2 regions of the Shinella sp. GW835-FHT14H05 genome follow, and region 2 is predicted to be linked to the other one. Evidence: riboswitches for the same ligand, from Rfam matches in the RefSeq annotation. Region 2 holds a riboswitch; the other holds the start of a gene.
What was found. Region 2 has a riboswitch for S-adenosylmethionine ahead of AC1Q6Z_RS14920 (O-succinylhomoserine sulfhydrylase). Riboswitches for the same ligand answer to the same signal wherever they lie in the genome.
Positions count from the first base shown of each region.

Region 1: linked by a shared signal. The riboswitch ahead of metA (homoserine O-acetyltransferase MetA) and the one ahead of AC1Q6Z_RS14920 (O-succinylhomoserine sulfhydrylase) in region 2 are both predicted to bind S-adenosylmethionine.

Region 1 is NZ_JBXAFY010000005.1:234,208-244,395, forward strand. It holds gene trxA (thioredoxin) at 1-517, opposite strand, end outside; gene AC1Q6Z_RS17825 (prolyl-tRNA synthetase associated domain-containing protein) at 612-1,121, opposite strand; tRNA gene AC1Q6Z_RS17830 (tRNA-Gly) at 1,339-1,413, shown strand; gene AC1Q6Z_RS17835 (endonuclease/exonuclease/phosphatase family protein) at 1,554-2,297, shown strand; gene AC1Q6Z_RS17840 (MarR family winged helix-turn-helix transcriptional regulator) at 2,520-2,885, shown strand; gene AC1Q6Z_RS17845 (MFS transporter) at 2,931-4,247, shown strand; gene AC1Q6Z_RS17850 (aldose epimerase family protein) at 4,288-5,304, opposite strand; gene AC1Q6Z_RS17855 (GNAT family N-acetyltransferase) at 5,401-5,853, opposite strand; gene metA (homoserine O-acetyltransferase MetA) at 5,850-6,779, opposite strand; SAM riboswitch at 6,839-6,916, opposite strand; gene AC1Q6Z_RS17865 (hypothetical protein) at 7,016-7,264, opposite strand; gene AC1Q6Z_RS17870 (ABC-F family ATP-binding cassette domain-containing protein) at 7,374-9,194, opposite strand; gene AC1Q6Z_RS17875 (thiamine diphosphokinase) at 9,198-9,857, opposite strand; gene AC1Q6Z_RS17880 (hypothetical protein) at 9,998-10,174, opposite strand.
Region 2 is NZ_JBXAFY010000004.1:67,051-77,238, reverse strand. It holds gene AC1Q6Z_RS14930 (Hsp33 family molecular chaperone) at 1-818, shown strand, start outside; gene apaG (Co2+/Mg2+ efflux protein ApaG) at 834-1,226, opposite strand; gene AC1Q6Z_RS14920 (O-succinylhomoserine sulfhydrylase) at 1,353-2,537, opposite strand; SAM riboswitch at 2,581-2,659, opposite strand; gene AC1Q6Z_RS14915 (2'-deoxycytidine 5'-triphosphate deaminase) at 2,738-3,847, shown strand; gene AC1Q6Z_RS14910 (LacI family DNA-binding transcriptional regulator) at 3,952-4,983, shown strand; gene AC1Q6Z_RS14905 (endo alpha-1,4 polygalactosaminidase) at 4,989-6,458, opposite strand; tRNA gene AC1Q6Z_RS14900 (tRNA-Gly) at 6,582-6,655, shown strand; gene AC1Q6Z_RS14895 (transporter substrate-binding domain-containing protein) at 6,894-7,640, shown strand; gene AC1Q6Z_RS14890 (amino acid ABC transporter permease) at 7,707-9,362, shown strand; gene AC1Q6Z_RS14885 (SDR family oxidoreductase) at 9,373-10,020, shown strand; gene AC1Q6Z_RS14880 (beta-galactosidase) at 10,087-10,188, shown strand, end outside.

The DNA.
Region 1 (10,188 bases), on a different contig from region 2:
AGAGATCGGCAGCACCCGCAAGGTCGCCCGCGTCGAACAGGGTTTTCGCTTCGGCAAGCAGCGCCTCGATCTCGGCCTTCTCGTCGGCGCCCGCGGGGCCGGCGACCTTGTCGATGAATTCGCGCACCTGGCTTTCCGGCACGGCGCCCATGAAGCCATCGACCGGCCGCCCGCCCACGAAGGCGATGACGGCGGGGATGGACTGGATGCCGAGCTGGCCGGGAATGGAGGGATGGTCGTCGATGTTGAGCTTGACGAGCTTCACCCGGCCGGCACTCTCGCGCACGACCTTTTCGATGATCGGCTGGAGCTGCTTGCACGGGCCGCACCAGGGCGCCCAGAAATCGACGAGCACGGGCTGCTTGCGCGAGGCCTCCAGCACGTCACGGGAGAAATTCGCCGTCGTCGTGTCCTTGACGCTGTCGTCCGCCGCCGGTGCCGCGCCGCCGCCATAGCTCGCCGAAACGTTCATCTGCCCGCCATAGGACGATGCATAGGGGTTGTCGCTTGCACTCATGGTCTGCTCCTGTGGCGCGCGCGTCGCGCCTTCGATCCTCGTGTCCGGCGATCCTCGTGTCCGGCCCGGAAAGTACCGCCCCTCAAATCGTATGTCAGGACGTGACTTTCAAGACAAGCGGCTCGTGTCCCGTCGCCTCAATGAAGCGCAGAAGATCCTTCGAGCCGATCGAGGTCGTCGCGTCGTTGCGCAGCGGATGGCCGTTGATCGTATCATAGGCCATCAGGTCCGCGTCGATGATGATCTTCACCTGGCGTCCCGCATCGTTGATCACGCCGAAGGCGGTGACGGCACCCGGGATGACGCCGAGATATTCCATCAGCTTCTCCGGCTTGCCGAAGGAAACACGGCTCGACGCGCCGATGATCGTGTGCACCGTCTTCAGGTCGACCGTCGCATGTTCCTCGACGGTCATCAGGAAGTAGTTGTCCTTCTTGTCCTTCACGAAGAGGTTCTTTGTATGGCCGCCGGGGATCTCGTCGCGCAGCGCCACCGATTCGGCGACGGTGAAGACCGGCGCGTGCTCCTTGGTGCTGTGGGCGATGCCGAGCCTATCGAGAAACTGAAAAAGATCCTTGTCGGTCTTCGGCTGCGTGTCGGTCATTTGGCGCGTCCCGGCATGATTTGGTCCTGCCCGCTGATAGGACGTCCGCCGCCCGCGCGCAACCGCCTGAAAATCCGCGACTTTGAAAGTCATCGCGATTTTTTCTGCAAAAACTGACATTTCCCTGTTGCATTTGGAAAGGGCTTGAGCGATATAGCGCCCGTCGCCGCAACGCAGCGACCTTCGGCCACCGACTACCCCAGGCCGTCGACGATGAGCGGGTGTAGCTCAGGGGTAGAGCACAACCTTGCCAAGGTTGGGGTCGGGCGTTCGAATCGCCTCACCCGCTCCATTCTTCCTAATGGTTCAAAGCCTCGGTTGCCGGGGCTTTTGTGTTTTTGGCGCGGTTGAAATGGAACGGGCAGAAAACGGCTCCTCTGGCCGCGGTTACCGCACGGTTACAGGTTCGCAGCTTCGACTCTGTATGCAATCATGGCGTCGGACAACTTCATTGGCGCCACGGATATATCGATGCGAATCTCCTGCTGGAATGTCGAATGGCACCGCCGCATGTCATGGGCGGGCGAGCAGATTATTGAACGGCTTCTGGCGGATGATCCAGAGATTGTCTGTTGCCCTGAGTCGTACACTGACTTTCTGGGAACCGGGTGGCACGGCATTTTTAGCCAGCCGGACTACGGCTACCCGATCACGCCCGGCAGACGGAAGGTCGCGCTATGGAGCAAGCATCCATGGCACGAGATCGATGATTTCGGATCTGCCGAACTGTCATCGGGCAGGTACGTCGAAGGCGTAACGGATACCAGTCTCGGCCCAGTGCGAGTGGTGGGAGTATGCGTGCCTTGGGAAAGAGCCCACGTTACGACAGGCAACCGCAATCGCGCACTATGGGAAGATCACGTCACGTACCTGCGCGGTTTTAAGCGAATTCAGGGAACGGCAAACTCTTCGCACCCTGTAATAATCATCGGGGACCTCAATCAGCGTATTCCACGTCGCCGCTCACCTGAAAGAGTGTTTGGAGAGTTGGAGGACGCCTTGGCTGGATTTGATATCTGGACGCAAGGTGCTGTTCCAGGCCTTGAGTATCAGCCTGTCTGCCATATCGGGGGCAGCCGGCATTTCCGAGCGACTTTACGTCAAGGATATAGCCGACGAAGCCTCGGCCGGCCCCTCAGCGATCACGACGGGATTTCTGTAGCGATTGATATCTAAATCGCAATTTAATGTTTAGAGAACGATGCCTAGTTTGCGGTCGAGCGTTTGAATTTCTCTTTTCTGCTTTATTCTTTCCAAAGTTCCGAAGCCTCGGTTCGCTGGGTTTTTTTGTTTTTGGCCTTCGGTGCCGCTGCCATCCGGGCAACTCGCTTGACTTCGAGGTTATTTCGGGCATATACCCGCATTATGTCGGCACCTTGCTACTGCAATCGCTTGAGGATGGCCAATCGGAAGCTCAGTGCGCTTTATGATGATGCGCTTGAGCCGATGGGGATTAATATTGCGCAGTTTTCGCTGCTGAGGAATGTCGAGCGGCGGCAGCCGGTGAGTTTGACGGAGCTGGGGCGGCATCTGGAGCTGGATCGTTCGACGCTGGGGCGCAATGTGCGGGTTTTGGAGCGGATGGGGCTGGTTCGGTTCGGGCGGGGGGACGATCATCGCGAGGCGCTGGTGCTGTTGAGCGAGCAGGGGGTGGAGACGCTTCGGGCTTCGGTGCCGCTGTGGCAGGCCTGCCAGGACGATGTGGCGGGGCGTCTGGGGCCGGAAAAACTGGCGCTTCTGACGGAATTGAATAGCCTGCTGTGATTTTTTGGCATTGAAGCGGGTATCTACCCGTAGATTGGATGTTTCATGCAGAACGACATGTCTTTCGCCGGGACGACGGCGCTTTCGCGCTTCTGTGCCCGGCGCGGCATTCACTATGGCTGGGTGGTGGCGGCGGTGACCTTCCTGACGATGCTGGTGACGGCAGGCGCCCTCGGTACGCCGGGCGTGCTGATCGGTCCGCTGCAGCAGGAATTCGGCTGGAGCACGTCGGAGATTTCCTCGGCCCTTGCCATCCGTCTCGTGCTGTTCGGCCTGATGGGGCCGTTCGCGGCGGCGTTCATCAACCGGTTCGGGGTTCGGCAGGTGGCGAGCGCAGCACTCCTTCTGATCGGCGCGGGCATCCTCGGCTCCTTCGCCATGACGGAACTGTGGCAGCTCATGCTTCTGTGGGGCGTCGTCGTCGGGTTCGGCACGGGGCTGACGGCGCTGGTTCTCGGGGCGACGATCGCCACGCGCTGGTTTGCCACCCGGCGCGGCCTTGTCGTCGGCCTTCTGACGGCGAGCACGGCGACCGGGCAGCTGGTGTTCCTGCCGCTGATGGCGTCGCTGACCGAAAGCCTCGGCTGGCGGGAGGCGCTGACGGTCATTCTCGCGATGCTGTTCCTGGCGATGATCGCGGTGCTCGTCTTCATGCGCGACTATCCGTCCGATGTCGGCCTTGCGCCCTATGGCGCGACGGGCGGGCTGCCGACGGCGCCGCCGCCGCGCCAGACGTTTTCGGCGATGCTGGTCTCTCCGATCACCGCGCTGATGGAGGCGGCGCAGACGCGCACCTTCTGGGTACTGTTCGGAACCTTCTTCATCTGCGGCGCCAGCACGAACGGGCTGGTTCAGACACATTTCATCTCGCTGTGCAGCGATTTCGGCATGGCGGCGGTGGCGGCGGCCGGCATGCTGGCGATCATCGGCATTTTCGACATTGCCGGCACGATCGGCTCCGGCTGGCTTTCCGACCGCTTCGACAGCCGCACCCTGCTGTTCTGGTATTATGGCCTGCGCGGGCTTTCGCTGGTCTACCTGCCGTTCACCAGCTTCAGCTATTTCGAATTGTCGATCTTCGCGGTGTTCTACGGGCTGGATTGGGTCGCGACCGTGCCGCCCACCATCAAGCTCACTATCGATCGCTTCGGGTCTCGGGCGCCCATCATCTTCGGCTGGGTCTTCGCCGGCCACCAGCTGGGCGCCGCCTTCGCCGCCTGGGGCGCCGGGTTCACCCGGACGGCCTATGAAACCTACCTGCCGGCCTTCTTCATCGCCGGCCTGCTCTGCCTGATCGGCGCGCTCGCCGTGGTGACGATCCGCGAACCCAAGGTGCCGGAAGCACAGCCGCAGCCGGCCTGAACGCGAAAGGGCCAGCGAAGAACTGGCCCTTTTTCTTGCCTCAGCCCTTGCGGAACACGTAGTCGGTTTCCTGCCGCAGCGTCTCGCCGGGCCGGAGCACGGCGTTCGGGAAGTTTCCGTGATTAATGGCGTCCGGCCAGGTCTGGGTTTCCAGGCAGAAGCCGGCGAAGGGGCCGTAACTGCGGCCGTCGAGGCCGGGGACGGGCGAGGCGACCTTCGCGCCGGTGTAGAGCTGCACGCCGGGCTCGGTGGTCAGCACCGAAAGCGTGATGCCGGAGAGGGGGCTGCGGACCTCGGCCACCGGGCGTTTTGCCTGCCGCGCGGTCGAGAGGCAGAAATTGTGGTCGAAGGCGACGCCGCCTTCTTCGGTCTGCCGGCGGAGCGGCGTCCAGTCGCGCAGGTCGAATGGCGTGCCGGCGACGGGGCGGATCTCGCCGGTCGGGATCAGGTTTTCGTCGACGGGCAGGTAATGCTCGGCCTGAAGGCGGATTTCGTGGCCAAGCGCGTCGGTGCTGGCGTCGAGGATGAAATAGCTGTGCTGGCAGAGGTTCACCGGGGTCGGCGCATTGGTCGTCGCTTCGTAGGTGACGGCGAGCACGCCATCGCCCGAGAGCCGATAGGTGCAGGTGAGGGCGCAGGTGCCGGGATAACCGGCGCGGCCAGCGGGATCGGTCAGCGTCAGCGTGACGAAGTCGGCGCCCTGGCCGGCGACGTGCCAGTTCTGCCGGCCGGTGCCGTCGCTGCCGCCATGCAGGTGCGTGACGCCGCGCTCATTGCGTTCGAGCTGGTAGTCCTGGCCGTCGACCGAGAACCGGCCGCCGGCGATGCGGTTGGCGCAGCGCCCGGGGGTGGCGCCGAAATAGGGGGAATGCTCGTGGTAGGCGGCAAGGTCTTCGAAACCGAGGACGAGCGGTGCATCGTGGCCTTCGAGCCGGAGGTCCTGGATGACCGCGCCCCAGGTGAGCACATGGGCGGTGAGCCCGCCGCCTTTGATCGTGATGCGCTCGACCGCCGCGCCATTTTCCAGGCGGCCGAAGATTTCATTGCCTGCACCCACGCTTGCCTCTCCTCCGCCGGCTTTCAACGCGCGGCAACCTGCTGCAATTTCCCTGTCACCCGCAACCGAAAAAATCATACTTTTCGGAGGGCGCCCTCAGAAGGATTTCTGGTAAATGATGAAGGGCGTCTTGTCGGCGATGCGGTCATAGAGTTGACGCGCCGTCGCGTTGAATTCCTGCGTCATCCAGTAGACTTCCGGCGAACCCGCCTCCTTCGCCTTGGCATAGACGCCTTCGATCAAAGCCCGGCCGATGCCGGAGCCGCGCACCTCAGGATCGGCATAGAGGTCCTGCAGGTAGCAGACATTGTTGACCGTCCAGCAGGAGCGGTGGAAGAGGTAATGGGCCAGGCCGACCGGCTTGCCATCCAGCGTGGCGATAAGGCCGCGGAATTCGCCGTCGGCCGTCTCGCCCGTCAGCCGGGCGAAGGTGGTGGCGAAAATCTCTTCCGGTAGCACCGTCTCGTAGAAGGCGAGATAGGCGGTCCACAGGCGCCGCCATTCGCCTTCATCGTCGGTGTGCAGGGGGCGAATGACGACACGGCTCATGGTCGGGCTCCTGTTCCGATGTTTTCCAGATCATAGGGCGTGGTCTGGTAGATTTCATTGATCCAGTTGCCGAATAGAAGGTGCGCATGGCCGCGCCAGCGGTTCTGCGGCGGCAGCGACGGGTCGTTGTGCGGAAAATAGTTCTTCGGCAGCTTGATCGGCACGCCGGCCGAGACATCACGGAAATATTCGTCGGCAAGCGAGGTCGAATCATATTCCACATGGTTGAAGATGTAGAGCCGGTTTCCGGCCTTCTCCTGCACGAAACACACGCCCGTCTCGTCGGAATCGAGCAGGATGTTGAGCCCGGGCACCGCATGGATGTCCTCAATGCGAACCTCTGTCCAGCGCGAGACCGGCACCTCGAAATTGTCGGAGAAGCCGTTGAGATACACGGATGACGGCCTGCGATTGTGGTGGCGATACACGCCGAAGGCCTTTTCCTCCAGCGTGTGCTTGGGCACGCCGTGGAAATGGTAGATCGCCGCCATCGCGCCCCAGCAGACGTTGAGCGTGGAATGCACGTTGGTCTCGGTCCAGTCGAGGATGCGCTTCATCTCGTCCCAATAGGTGACGTCCTCGTAGTCGAGCGTCTCCACTGGCGCGCCGGTGATGATGAAACCATCGAACTTGCGGTGCCGCACCTCTTCCCACGTATCGTAGAAGGCGAGCAGGTGATCTTCCGAGGTGTTCTTGGCGCGGTGGCCGCCGACGCGCACCAGCGACAGCTCCACCTGGAGCGGCGAGGCGCCGACGAGGCGCGCCATCTGCACTTCGGTCTTGATCTTGTTCGGCATGAGGTTGAGCAGCCCGATCTGCAAGGGGCGGATATCCTGGCGGATCGCCACCGTCTCGGTCATCACCCGCACGCCCTCGTTGACGAGGGTTTCGAAGGCGGGAAGCGTATCGGGAATCTTGATGGGCATGGGTCACTCGATCGAAAAACAAAAACCGGCCGCAACAGTGTCGCAACCGGTCCACGTAAGGTCTTCCTCGCGCGGCCCTTTAGCAACTTGTTTAACGTGGCTGCAAGCCGGCCGGCCAAATCACCACGAGCGTTTTAGATAGCGCTAGTTTCCGTGCGAATCAATCCGTCCCCGGAAACGGGCAAGGCCCGGATGCGGGTAGCATCCGGGCCTTGCTCCTTCAAAGCGTCAAGCGCTTAGTAGTAGTTGTAGTGGCGCTTCTTGTAGTAGACCTTGCCGCCCCAGTGGCCGCCCCAACGGTGGCCGTAGTAGCCGCCGTAATGACGCTTGACGCGGTAGTGCCGGTTGTAGCCATGGTGGCCGTAGCCGTGGCTCTTCCAGCCGTAGCTCTTGTGACCGTAACCGTAATAGCCGGCCTCGGACGGGGCGGCGAAGGAAACAGCAGCGACGACGGCGACGACTGCAGATATAATGAACTTGCGCATGGGACTCTCCTGATCTCTTTCGGGTTACCGGATGAGCTCCTCTCGTCCAGTGATCAGACTTTCCCACATCGCCCTTATCTGCGCTGTTTCGCATGGAACAGGCCGCTTTTCAGCCCTCCAGCTCCTCGCGCAGCATCTCCAGTTCCAGCCATTCCTCTTCCATCTTCGTGAGGGACGCGCGCAGTTTTTCCATCTCGGCGGCAAGCTTGTTGAAGGTGGCGGGATCCTTGGTGAAGAGTGCTGGATCGGCCATCTTCGCCTCGCGGGCGGCGATCTCCTTTTCCGTCTTCTCCATCTCCTTCGGCAGGTTTTCGAGCGCGAATTTCTGCTTGTAGGAGAGTTTCGCCTTGCCTTTTGCTTCCGCAGGCGCTGCGGTGTCGACCGTCTTCGCCTTCTCGGCCTTGTCCGCCCGGCGCTTCTCCTCGATCGCGCCGCGGCGCTGCGCCATCATGTCGGTATAGCCGCCGGCATATTCGATCCAGCGGCCGTCCGGGTTTTCCGGATCGGCAGGCGCGATGGTCGAGGTCACGGTGCGGTCGAGGAAGTCGCGATCGTGGCTGACGAGCAGCACGGTGCCGGCAAAACCCGCGACGATCTCCTGCAACAGGTCGAGCGTCTCGATGTCGAGGTCGTTGGTCGGTTCGTCGAGGATCAAGAGGTTGGTCGGGCGCGACAGGATGCGCGCCAGCATGAGGCGCGCGCGCTCGCCGCCGGACAGGTTGCGGATCGGCGTGCGGGACTGTTCGGGCTGGAACAGGAATTCCTTCATGTAGCCGGTGACATGCCGCTGTTCGCCATTGACGAGCAGCGTCTCGCCGCGGCCGTCGGTGAGATAATGGCCGAGCGTGTCGTCGAGGTTCAGGTTCTCGCGGCGCTGGTCGAGCGTGGCGATTTCCAGGTTCGTGCCGAGTTTCACCGTGCCGCTGTCGGGCGCGAGCTGGCCGGTCAGCATCTTGAGCAGCGTCGTCTTGCCGGCGCCGTTCGGGCCGACGAGGCCGATGCAATCACCGCGATGCACGCGGATCGAGAAGGGCGCGACGATGGTGCGCTCGCCGTAAGCCTTGGTGATCTTTTCCGCCTCGATCACCAGCTTGCCGGATTCCTGGGCGTCGGAGGCGCTCGCCTGCACGCTGCCCTGTGGCCCCTTGTGGCCGCGGTAGCGCGAGCGCAGATCGTGCAGCGCGCCGAGGCGGCGCATGTTGCGCTTGCGGCGTGCCGTCACGCCGTAGCGCAGCCAGTGTTCCTCGCGCTCGATCGCCTTGCCGAGCTTGTGCTGTTCCAGTTCCTCGGCCTCCAGCACCTCGTCGCGCCAGGCTTCGAAATGGCCGAAACCGCGGTTCAGCCGCCGCGACTGGCCGCGGTCGAGCCAGACGGTGGCGTTGGAGACCTTTTCGAGGAAACGACGGTCGTGCGAGATGACGACGAGGGCCGAGCGGGTCGATTGCAGCTCGCCTTCCAGCCATTCGATGGTCGGCAGGTCGAGATGGTTGGTCGGCTCGTCGAGCAGAAGGATGTCCGGTTCCGGGGCCATGACGCGGGCGAGTGCCGCGCGGCGCGCCTCGCCGCCCGAAAGCGACGCCGGGTGCTCGGCGCCGGTCAGCCCCAGATGTTCGAGCAGGTAGGTGACGCGATAGGGATCGTCGCTCGGGCCGAGGCCCGCTTCGGCATAGGCGGCGACCGTCTCGTAGCCGTCGAAATCCGGCGCCTGGTGCAGGTAGCGGATGGTGGCGGAGGGGTGGCGGAACACTTCGCCGGACTGCGCTTCCGCCAGGCCGGCGGCGATCTTCATCAGCGTCGACTTGCCCGAGCCATTGCGGCCGACAAGGGAGATGCGGTCGCCGGGCTCGACTTGCAGGCTGGCGCCGGCAAGCAGCGGCGTGCCGCCGAAGCTCAGGAAGATATCGTCGAGTTTGAGGATGGGCGGTGCCAAGGGTCAGGCTCCTGAAAGGTCATAGGGCCGGGCGATGAAGATCGCGCGGCCGGAGGCGAGCGAAAGGCGAACCGGCCCTTCCGCGACGTTGGAAATGGTGCGCGACGAGCCGAAGGGCAAGGAAAAGTCCTTCAGCGGATAACGCACGTTGCCGATGTCGAGGCCGGCAAGCGGCGAGAGGCCGAGCACGGAAAACAGGCTGCCCTTCGGCAGGTCGATCTCGCGCGTGCCGGGCAGGAGCGGCCAGGCCTCCTCCGTGCCGGAGGTGAGCTTGATGGCAAAACCCTGCTCTTCCAGCGACACGGCATGGATGAGGTGCATCAGCGCATGGTCGGAGCGCTCGCCGCCGAGCGCGCCGGCCAGCACGATTTTTTGCGCGCCGCGCTCGATGGCGACGGAGACGGCGATGGCGCCGTCGGTCTCGTTCTTGGCGACGGGATAGGGCTGGCGTTCGATATCCGGCCAGGCGTCCAGCAGCTCCGGCGGGGTGGAATCGAAATCGCCGACCCAGATTTCCGGTCTCACGCCGAGCGCCGCCGCGTGGCGCATGCCGCCATCGGCCGCCACGAAACGCGCGCCCGCAACATCCGCGGCAAGGCGCGGCGTCGCCTGGAGCGCGCCTCCCAGGAGGACGACGAAGAACGGGTCTGTCGGTGCGGGCATGGTCATGGCTGATGCCCTTAGCGCATGTTCTCCAGAAAGGGAAAGATTTTGGCGGGACGCCTGTCGTAACCGCAAACGGCAAAGGACCCGGATGCAGGGGACATCCGGGCCTTGGGGGAGGTCAGCGGGGTTAAGAAGGCTTACTTGCAGACCTTGATCTTCTTGATGATGACGTTGCCGTAGTAGTCGTAGGACTTCACCTTCTTGATGAAGCAATGCGGCTTGTAGCCGTAGCTGTAATAGCCGGCCTGCGAGGGGGCGGCGAAGGAGATGGCGGCGACGGCTGCGATGGCGGCGGAAATGATGATCTTGCGCATGGAAGTTTCTCCTG
Region 2 (10,188 bases):
AGGCGATTGCGCTCACCGTGCTGCTCGGCACCTCGCTGAAGTTCGAGGGCAAGTTGATCGTCCAGACCAAGGGCGACGGCCCCGTCGACCTGCTGGTCGCTGATTTCTCCGCGCCGGAGAATGTGCGCGCCTATGCCCGCTTCGACCAGGCGGCACTCGACGCCGCGATTGCCGAAGGCAGGACCGAGCCGCATGAACTGCTCGGCAAGGGCATCCTCGCCTTCACCATCGACCAGGGCGCCCATACCCAGCGCTACCAGGGCATCGTGCCGCTCGACGGTGACACGCTGGAAGAGATTGCCGGTGTCTATTTCCGCCAGTCGGAACAGATCCCGACCAAGGTGCGCCTCGGTGTCGCCGAACTGTTCGATCGCGATCAAGACGGCAAGGTGCGTCACCGCTGGCGGGCCGGCGGCATGGTCGCGCAGTTCCTGCCGCAGGCGCCGGAGCGCATGCGCCAGCCCGATCTTCCGGGCGGCGACGGCGACGAGGCCGGCCACAAGATCGCCGATGACGACAACTGGGCGGAAGCCAAGGCGATGGTCGAGACGATCGACGCCGACGAGCTGACGGATCCGAATGTCGGCACCGAACGGCTGCTGTTCCGGCTCTTCCACGAGCGCGGCGTGCGTGTGTACCAGCCGCAGCAGGTCTTGGATCGCTGCTCCTGCTCGCGCGAGAAGCTGAAGGGCGTGCTCGCAGCGCTGAGCGCCGAGGAGATCGCCCACACGACGGACGACAAGGGTGAGATTGAACTCACCTGCGAATTCTGCTCGACCACCTACCGCTTCGAGGCGGCGGAAGTTTTGCCGCAGTAAAAGGGGTGCACGTCCTTAGTTGAGGACGCGCGGCTGCCCTGGCGTATCCAGCGAGAAGGCGGGGATGGCGACGTCGAAGGCTTCGCCGTTCTCCGCTTCCATGCGGTAGCGGCCGAACATGATGCCGGACGGCGTTTCGAGCGGGCAGCCGGAGGAATATTCGTAGGTATCGCCTGGGCGCAGCACCGGTTGCTCGCCGATGACGCCCGGACCGTTGACCTCGTCGACCTGGCCGTTCTGGTCGGTGATGTGCCAGTAGCGCGTCATCAGCCGGACGACGACATCGGAATGGTTCGCGATGACCACCCGGTAACCCCAGACATAGCGGCTGTCGTCGGGATCGGACTGATCGGCCAGGTAATACGGCTCTACGGTCACTTCGATGTCGCGGGTAAGCGCACGATACATGGGCAAGCCTTGAACTGATTAGCTCCTGCTATTCTACAGGAATATGGTTTCGTCAAGGATAAGCAAAGAAAGCACCGGCCGCTTCGGCCGGTGCTTCCGCATTTGTCCGTTTCACGATGTCGAGGATCAGGCGTTGATCTTTGCAAGGGCGCGCGAAAAGTCCTCGATCAGGTCTTCGCTGTCCTCGATGCCGGCCGACAGGCGCACCGTGCCGGCGGAAATGCCGAGTTCGGCGCGTGCCTCGTCCGTCAGGTTCTTGTGCGTGGTCGTCGCCGGATGGGTGATCAGGCTCTTCGCATCACCAAGATTGTTGGAGATCTTGATCACCTCCAGCGCATCCTGCAAAGCGAAGGCCGCTTCCTTGCCGCCCTTCAGCTCGAAGCAGACCAGCGTCGAGCCGCCCGTCATCTGCTTGGCGATGATGTCGGCCTGCGGATGGTCCTTGCGGCCCGGATAGATGACCTGGGCAACCTTGTTGCTGTCGGCCAGGAAATCGGCGATGCGGCGGGCATTCTCCGTCTGCTGCTTGACGCGGAGCGGCAGCGTCTCGATGCCCTTCAGCAGCGTCCAGGCATTGAACGGCGACATGGCCGGGCCGGTATGGCGGAAATAGTCGTGCAGGTTCTCGTCGATCCACGCCTTGTCCGACAGCACCACGCCGCCGAGGCAGCGGCCCTGGCCGTCGATATGCTTGGTGGCGGAATAGACGACGACATGCGCGCCGAGTTCGAGCGGCTTCTGGAAGAGCGGTGTGGCGAACACGTTGTCGACGACGACCTTGGCGCCGATCTGGTTGGCGAGCGTCGCCACGCCCGCAATGTCGATGACTTCCAGCGTCGGGTTCGTCGGGCTTTCGAGGAAGAACACCTTGGTGTTCTTCTGGATCGCCGTTTCCCAGTTGGCGAGGTCGCGGCCGTCGATCAGCGTGCATTCGATGCCGTATTTCGGCGCGAGCGTCTCGACCACCCAGCGGCAGGAACCGAACAGCGCACGGGCGGCGACGATATGGTCGCCGGCCTTCAGCTGGCAGAGGATCGCGGCGGAAACGGCAGCCATGCCGGAGGCGGTGGCGCGCGCATCCTCCGCACCTTCCAGCAGGCACATGCGCTTTTCGAATATGTCGTTGGTGGGGCTGCCGTAGCGGGCGTAGATGAAGCCGTCCGTCTCGCCCTTGAAGCGGGCCTCGGCGGCCGCGGAGGTGTCATAGACGAACCCCTGCGTGAGGAAGATTGCCTCTGCGGTTTCGCCGTGCTGGGAGCGGGTGGTTCCGCCGTGAACGAGTTGGGTGGCCGGGCGCCAGGACTTGCTCATGTGATCGTTGCCTTCAAACAAAAAAACCGGCCGCAAAAGCAGGCCGGTTTTGAACCCGGCCTTTTTAGCTACTTGTTTTACGTGGCTGCAAGCCGGCCGGCCAAATCACCACGGGATAACTTTGCTAATACTGCGCGCCCGCGCTTGCGTCAATTGCCGGCATTTGGTTTTGTGCGGCCTTCTGACGGGACTTTATGATGATGGGTGGCTCTGCGGTGCGCAGCACAGGTATTCTGGCGGACAACGCCATTCGTGGCTTGTTCGACGGCGGCCGGCTGAAAAGCGAGGCCCCGCTCGACGACGACCAGATCCAGCCGGCAAGCCTCGACCTGCGCCTCGGCGCACGCGCCTTCCGTGTGCGCGCCAGCTTCCTGCCGGGGCCGTCCCATCTCGTCGCCGACAAGCTCGACCGCCTGCAACTGCACGTCATCGACCTATCGGTCGGCGCGGTGCTGGAGACCGGCTGCGTCTATATCGTGCCGCTGATGGAAAGCCTCGACCTGCCGGCCGAACTCGCGGCTTCCGCGAACCCGAAAAGCTCCACCGGCCGCCTCGATATCTTCACCCGCGTCATCACCGATCGCGCCCAGGAATTCGACAAGATTCCAGCCGGCTATTCCGGCCCGCTCTATCTCGAAATCTCGCCGCGCACCTTCCCGATCGTCGTGCGCCGCGGCTCTCGCCTGTCGCAGATCCGCTTCCGAAAGGGCAATGCGCTGCTCGGCGAAAGCGAGCTTGTCGCCCTGCATGGCAGCGACACGCTGGTGGCGAGCGACACGCCGAACGTCTCCGGCGGCGGCATCGCACTGTCGATCGACCTCAAGGGCACCGGCCCGGAAGGCCTCATCGGCTATCGCGGCAAGCACCACACCTCGGTCGTCGATGTCGACCGCAAGAACCAGCACGATATCTTCGATTTCTGGGAGCCGCTGTTCAGCCGCGGCCGCAACGAGCTGATCCTCGATCCCGACGAGTTCTACATCCTCGTCTCGCGCGAAGCCGTGCACGTCCCGCCGCTCTATGCCGCCGAGATGACGCCCTTCGACCCGCTCGTCGGCGAATTCCGGGTGCACTATGCCGGCTTCTTCGACCCCGGCTTCGGCCACGCGCCCGCCGGCGGCTCCGGCAGCCGCGCGGTGCTAGAGGTTCGCAGCCACGAGGTGCCCTTCATCCTGGAGCACGGCCAGATCGTCGGCCGCCTCATCTACGAGCACATGCTCGACGCCCCCGAAGGCCTCTACGGCACCGGCCTCGGCTCCAACTACCAGGCGCAAGGCCTGAAACTCTCCAAGCATTTTCGCGCGGGGTGACGGGCGGCCTTCCGCCTCGGAATTTTCCGCTTTACAAATGAAGTTAAACGTTTTTGTTGTCATGCAGACGTTTAATGAAGGCTGGACGCCCGAGCCGAGACGCGATGCAGCGACCGACGATCAAGACCATCGCGCAGGAAACGGGCCTTTCGATCGCCACCGTGTCGAAGGCGTTGAACGACAGCCCGCAGGTGCGGCCGGAAACCCGCGCCATCGTCGTCGCCGCCGCCGAGCGCGTCGGCTACCAGCTCAATATGCATGGCGTGCAGCTTCGCACCGGAAAAACCTACCAGGTCGCCGCCATCATGACGGCGCCCGGCCCCAAGCAGAACGAATGGGAAGGCGTCGAATACGCCCAGCTCTTGAGCGGCATCTCCTGGGCGCTGGAGGAAAGCCCCTATCGCGTCTCGCTTTACGCCGTGCGCAATTTCGAGGAGAGCCTCGCTACTATCCGGCAGATCGTCTCGCTGAAGAAGGCGGACGGCATCATCGTCTCCGGCACGCGGGCCGACGACCCGCGCGTGCGCATCATGCAGGCGGCGGATTTTCCCTTCGTCACCTACGGCACGACGATCCACAATGCGCCGCATGCCCATGTCGATGCCGACAACGAGCAGATGATCCGCCATTCCGTGGCGCGGCTTGTCGAACGCGGCCATCGCCGCATCGCGCTGGTCAACCCGATGGCGGAGCTGACCTATGCGATCACCCGGCTCGACGCCTATTGCCGGGCACTCGAAACGGCGGGCCTCGCCTTCGATCCGGCACTGGTCGCGCACGGTCCCCTGACGCCCGCCTTCGGCCGGCAAAACGTGCTGACCATGTCCGAGCTTTCCGACCCGCCAACCGCCTATATCTGCGCCAACGAGGCCTCGGCGCTCGGTGCCTTTTCCGGTTTCCATGCCCGCGGGCTGATGCATGGGCGCGACGCGGTCATCAACGCGACGGACGACCTGAACGTCAGCCAGTATTTTGCCCCGCCGATCACCACCTATTTCCTGCCGATCCATGAGCCGAGCGAGATGCTCGGCAGCTATATCCTGCGCCGCATGGAAGGCGAACCGCCCGAGGCGCTGCAGACACTCATCATGCCGAAGCTGATGGAGCGGTCGGACGACCGGCTTGCGAAATTATAAGCCGGCTAAAGAATGAAGTCGCTCTCCGTGAGGGTGATCGCCGCATCGAACCGGATGGAAAAATCGGCCTTGCCGTCGCCGTTCACGTCGCCAAACACATATGTGTCGCCGGCTTTGGTCTCATAGCGCAACTCGCCCGCCTTTTTGTGGAAGGCCTGGGTGCCGATGAAGGCGAAGGCCTGGTCGCCTGTGGATTTCGTGCTCGCGTCGATAACCTTCAGGTCGATCCTGTCGCCGTCCTTTGCCGAAAAATCGCCGACCGTATCGCGCCCAGTGGCAGCTAAGGTCGAATCCTTGATGGACTTGAAGACGAAGGTATCGGCGCCGGCACCACCCTTCAGCCTGTCGGCGCCTGCGCCACCCGTGAGCGTATCCTTGCCCGCGCCGCCATAGAGCCAGTCGTTGCCGGCTCGGCCGTCGATCCTGTCATTGCCGGCCAGCGCATGGATGGTGTCCGCAAGCTTCGAGCCGCGCAGCACATCGGCCTTCGCCGAAGGTTTTATATAAGCCGGATCGCCGTCATGGGTGCCGACCAGCCGGTCGAGATCCCGGTCCGGTGAGGCGAAGGGGATGAAACCGTCTTCCAGCACCATCTTGTTGAAGTCGGCGACCCGCTTGCTGCCGTTGATGTAGTCGACGACGAAGACCGGTATGCCCTTGTCCAGAAAATCCCGCTTCAGAGTGGCGATGGTCTCCTCGTCCGGGCGGAGCGGATTGTTCTCGTCCGCATCGCCGCGAAAGTAGAGGTCTTCCACCGCAATGCCGCCGATGGCATCGAGATAGGCTTTTTTGCGCGCGGTGTCGGAGCCGAGATCGTCGAGGATCCATGCGCCGTTCTGCGGGATCACGAAGAAATCCGGATTGCTTTCGCGCGCATGTGCGGTCAGGTCCACGATGAAATCGACCATGCGCTGCGCTGCCTGTTTCACGTTTGCCGGGTCGCCCACCTGCTTGTCCTTGGCGGAAACCTCCGCGCCCCAGAAATAATAGCCGTCGACAATATCGAGATAGGCCGCGTCAAAACCTGCCTTGACGATGGCATCCACTTCGCCGGTCTTCTGGTCGTTGAAGATGTTCTTCTGCCAGTCGGAATCCCAGTAGCGGACCTTCCGGCTCTCCGGCCAGTCGGGATTGACCGGTCCCAGCCAGTCCGGCGCTTCGCCGGTCAATCGTCCCGTCGCCGTGCCGGTGGTCGTCCAGTCCTTGCCCCAATAGTCGCGGAAGTCCGAGGCTTCGCCGATCGAGGTATAGGAGACGACGACGGTGCGGCCGCCCATGCCATCCTTCATGCGCGTGATCTCGTCTTGCGAAAACCGACCGGCATCGGTTCCGTTCCGCGAGGCGTCGATCACCAGCAGGTCATGGGTGGCCGAGGCGAGCAGGGCCGGATCAAGCGCATTGCCATTCAGGCCTTGCAGTTCGTAGCCCCAATTTTTGACCGAGACCGTCCCGGTGGAGGTGGTGAACTGGATCATAGGTTGTTTTGGCTCCGAACGAATCGATGAAATCCGGACGCCAATCTAGTATAGGCCACCGGGCATGTCGCGCGCTTGACACGCCGGGCGAACTGTTGAATGACTGCGTCGTCGCGCTGCCTTGCGGGTATGATGTAATGGTAGCCTGTCAGCTTCCCAAGCTGAACGCGCGGGTTCGATTCCCGCTACCCGCTCCAGCCGCCCGACACCGCTTCCCCATATTTTTCCTCCTTCACCGGCTGCACAACCGCGCGTGACGCATGCTGGCAAGATGCACATTACGCAAAATATAAACGTTTATATTTGCTATTGAAAACGTTTATATTCCTTGTTACCGTTTCTGCCAGGATGAGAAAGCCGCACGATCTGCCGTGCGCAAAAAAGTTGTCGAGCGCTTGCCGGGAGTGGCGGTCGCCGACGGTTGAGGAGGAAGAGATGAGGAAATTCGTTGTGACAATCGCGCTCGCCGTCTTTGCGGTAGGCAGCGCGCAGGCGGCCGATCTCGGTGGCAAGCTGCTGAAGGTCGGCTCCGATACCACGTCGCCGCCGATGGAAAGCATCGACCCGGCCTCCGGCCAGATCGTGGGCTTCGATGTCGACGTGGTCAACGCCATCTGCGCCAAGATCAACTGCCAGGCCGAATTCGTGACGACCGGCTGGGACGGCATTTTCGCGGCCCTCGACCAGGGCAGTTTCGACCTCGTCGCGTCCGGCGTCTCGATCACGGATGAGCGCAAGAAGGCGATGGACTTCTCCGAGCCCTACATCATCAACAGCCAGGCCGTGCTGACGCGCGCCGAAGATCAGGGCATGACGCTCGACATGTTCAAGGCCGAGGGCAAGAAACTCTCCGCCCAGGCCAACACGACGGATGCGCAGGTGGCGGAAGGTGTCGTCGGCAAGGAAAACGTCGTCGCCTATGACAGCTTCAGCGCCGCCATCATCGCGCTCAAGAACAAGGACGTCGACGGCGTGGTGATTAATGGCGCCAACGCTGCTGCCTATGAGCGCGAATTCGCCGGCGAACTCGTCGCCTCCATCAAGGATCTCGAATCCGATCCGCTCGGCCTCGTCTTCCGCAAGGGCGACGAGAATGTCGCGGCCTTCAACGAGGGCCTGACGGCAATTAAGGACGATGGCACGCTCGACCAGATCGTCGCCAAATACTGGGGCCTCAAGTAACGCTGTCGCCGGGAGCGCGCGGCGCGCACTCCCGGTTTTCCCCCGATCGTGACGCCGGAGGCGGGAATGTCGTTCGTCAGAAGCGTGAGGCCCAGCAATCTGGTAATCCTCGCCGCGCTCCCCTTCATCGTCTACCTGTTCGCCTCGTCGCCGGATTACCAGCGGTCGTTGCGCGCCATTCTGGGTGTCGAGCTCGGCTCGGGCGCCTTCGTGCCGGGTTTCCTGCTGCTGGCGATCGCCTTTTCCGCCGGCTTTGCCGTGCTCGTCCTATCGCGGGGAAAGGTGGCGCGGCCGCGCCTGACCATTGCCGCTGGCCTCGTGAGCCTGCTCGCGACGGCGGCCATCCTCGCGGGCGATCTCGTCCATCCCTTCATCGTTTCGGTCGTCGCGAACGGCGTCGATTCCTTCAAGTCCGACCTCGTCGTCAAGGGCGCGACACCGCGCCAGCTAACCGAAGCCGCGGACCTCTGGCTGCGCGGTGTGGAAGCCTGGCTCTGGCCGGCTTATGCGGTGCTGCTCCTCGCCGGCTTCGGCCTCACCTTCGCCGGCAGCCGCGCGCCGGTCCCGTCCGAGAGTCTTGCGCGCCGGGCGGGGGCCTGGATCGTCGGCCTCGTCAACGGCGCCGGGCTCGTCTTCGTCTTCCTTTTCGCCCATCTCGCTTTCGCCTCCGGGCTCGCGACGACCATCCGCGCGGCGATCGCCGCCTATATCCTCGCGGCCATTCTGGGCCTCGTCTGGGTCGGCTTGTTGAAGCTGCGGTATACGCGGCAAAGCCTCGTCTTCTTCGCTGCGATGACGCTCGCGCTGGCGGCGCTTTCCGCCTGGTTCCTGCTGCAGCCGCGCGACGGCTACGTGCTTGCCGGCACGCTGGAGGGCAAGATCGGCATTGTCACCAACACGCCGTCCGGCCTGATCGGCGCGGTGCGCTTCGGCCAGTACGAAGGCGGGCCGACGACGGAGACGCCGGTGCGCACCTTCGTCAGCCCGGCGCAGGCGATCGAGGCCGTCGGCAAAAAGGAAGACGTCAGCGGCGCGCTGCTGCCCGCCGCCGCGGTGCCGGCCGATTGGCCGCGCCTCTGGCAGGTCGAGGCGCTGAACGACCGCGATCGTGCGGCCGGCATCACGTTTGCCGTGCTGGCCATCGTGACCGGCCTCCTGACGCTTGGCGGCGTCCTGCATCGCCGCCATCCGCTGTCGATCGGCTCGGAATTCATCGTCGACACGATCCGCGGCATCCCCATGCTGGTCATCGTGCTCTATGTCGGCCTGCCGCTGTCCGGCGCGCTGAAAGATGCGACGGCGGGTGTCTTCGACCCGCCGAACCTCGTGCGCGGCATCGTCGCCATGGCGATCGCGTATTCCGCCTATCTCGCCGAGATTTTTCGCTCGGGCATCAATGCCATTCCGGCCGGCCAGGTGGAGGCGGCGGCCAGCATCGGGCTCAACCGCTGGCAGACGGCGCGGCTGATCATCCTGCCGCAGGCCTTCCGCATCGTCATTCCGCCGCTCGGCAACGAGCTGATCGCCATCCTGAAGGACACGTCGCTGCTCTCCATTCTGTCGATCCGCGACATCACGCAGCGCATGCGCGAGTTCCAGTCGGCGAGCTTCCTGCCCTTCGCGCCCTATAATTCGGCGGCGATCCTCTACATCCTGCTGACGCTCGCGGCCGCCAGCCTCATCAGCCTCATCGAGAAGAAATATGACGTCAAGCACCGGTGACGCCGGCACGGTGCTCGTCACCGGTGCCTCCCGCGGTCTCGGCCGGGCGCTTGCCGATCTCTATGCGGCGGTGGGCTTTCGCGTGATCGCCTGCACGCGGCAGGGGACGACCGACGCCTTGCCGCTCGATGTCGCGGACGCCGCCTCGATCGCGGCGCTCGGCGAGACGCTGAAGGGCGAGCCGATCGACGTCGTCATCAACAATGCCGCGGTCCGCGGCGATACCGGCGGCCTCGACACGCTGGAAACGGGCGATTTCCTGGAGGCGATGCGGATCAATGCGCTGGCGCCGCTGCTGGTCGCCCGCGCGCTTCGCTCCAATCTGCGCGCGACGCCGCGGCCGGTGCTGGTCAATATCAGTAGCCGCGCCGGCTCGCTGGCCGAGGGCACGATCGACGACGAGGACGGCGACTACGCCTACCGCTGCTCGAAGGCGGCGCTGAACATGGCGACGGTCAAGCTCGCGCAGGATTTCCGCAGCGACGGCATCGCCGTCATCGCGCTGCATCCCGGCTGGGTGCGCACGGATATGGGCGGGTCGGAGGCCGCGATCGACGTTGCCGAAAGTGCGGCGGGCCTGAAGGTGCTGATCGACGGAACGACGATGGCCGATACCGGCAGTTTCCGGGCCTATGACGGCGGACCGGTGCTTTGGTGACCAGATTGAATCGTGACGAAAGCGGCGCCCGGTTCTCCGGCGCTGTGAAGAATGAAGGACAGACCCGTGCATAAGCCGCTCCCCAAACAGAACCGCTTCGACACCAGCCGGCAGGACGCCAGCATGCTCGAGCTTGGCGTCTGCTATTATCCGGAGCAGTGGCCGCGC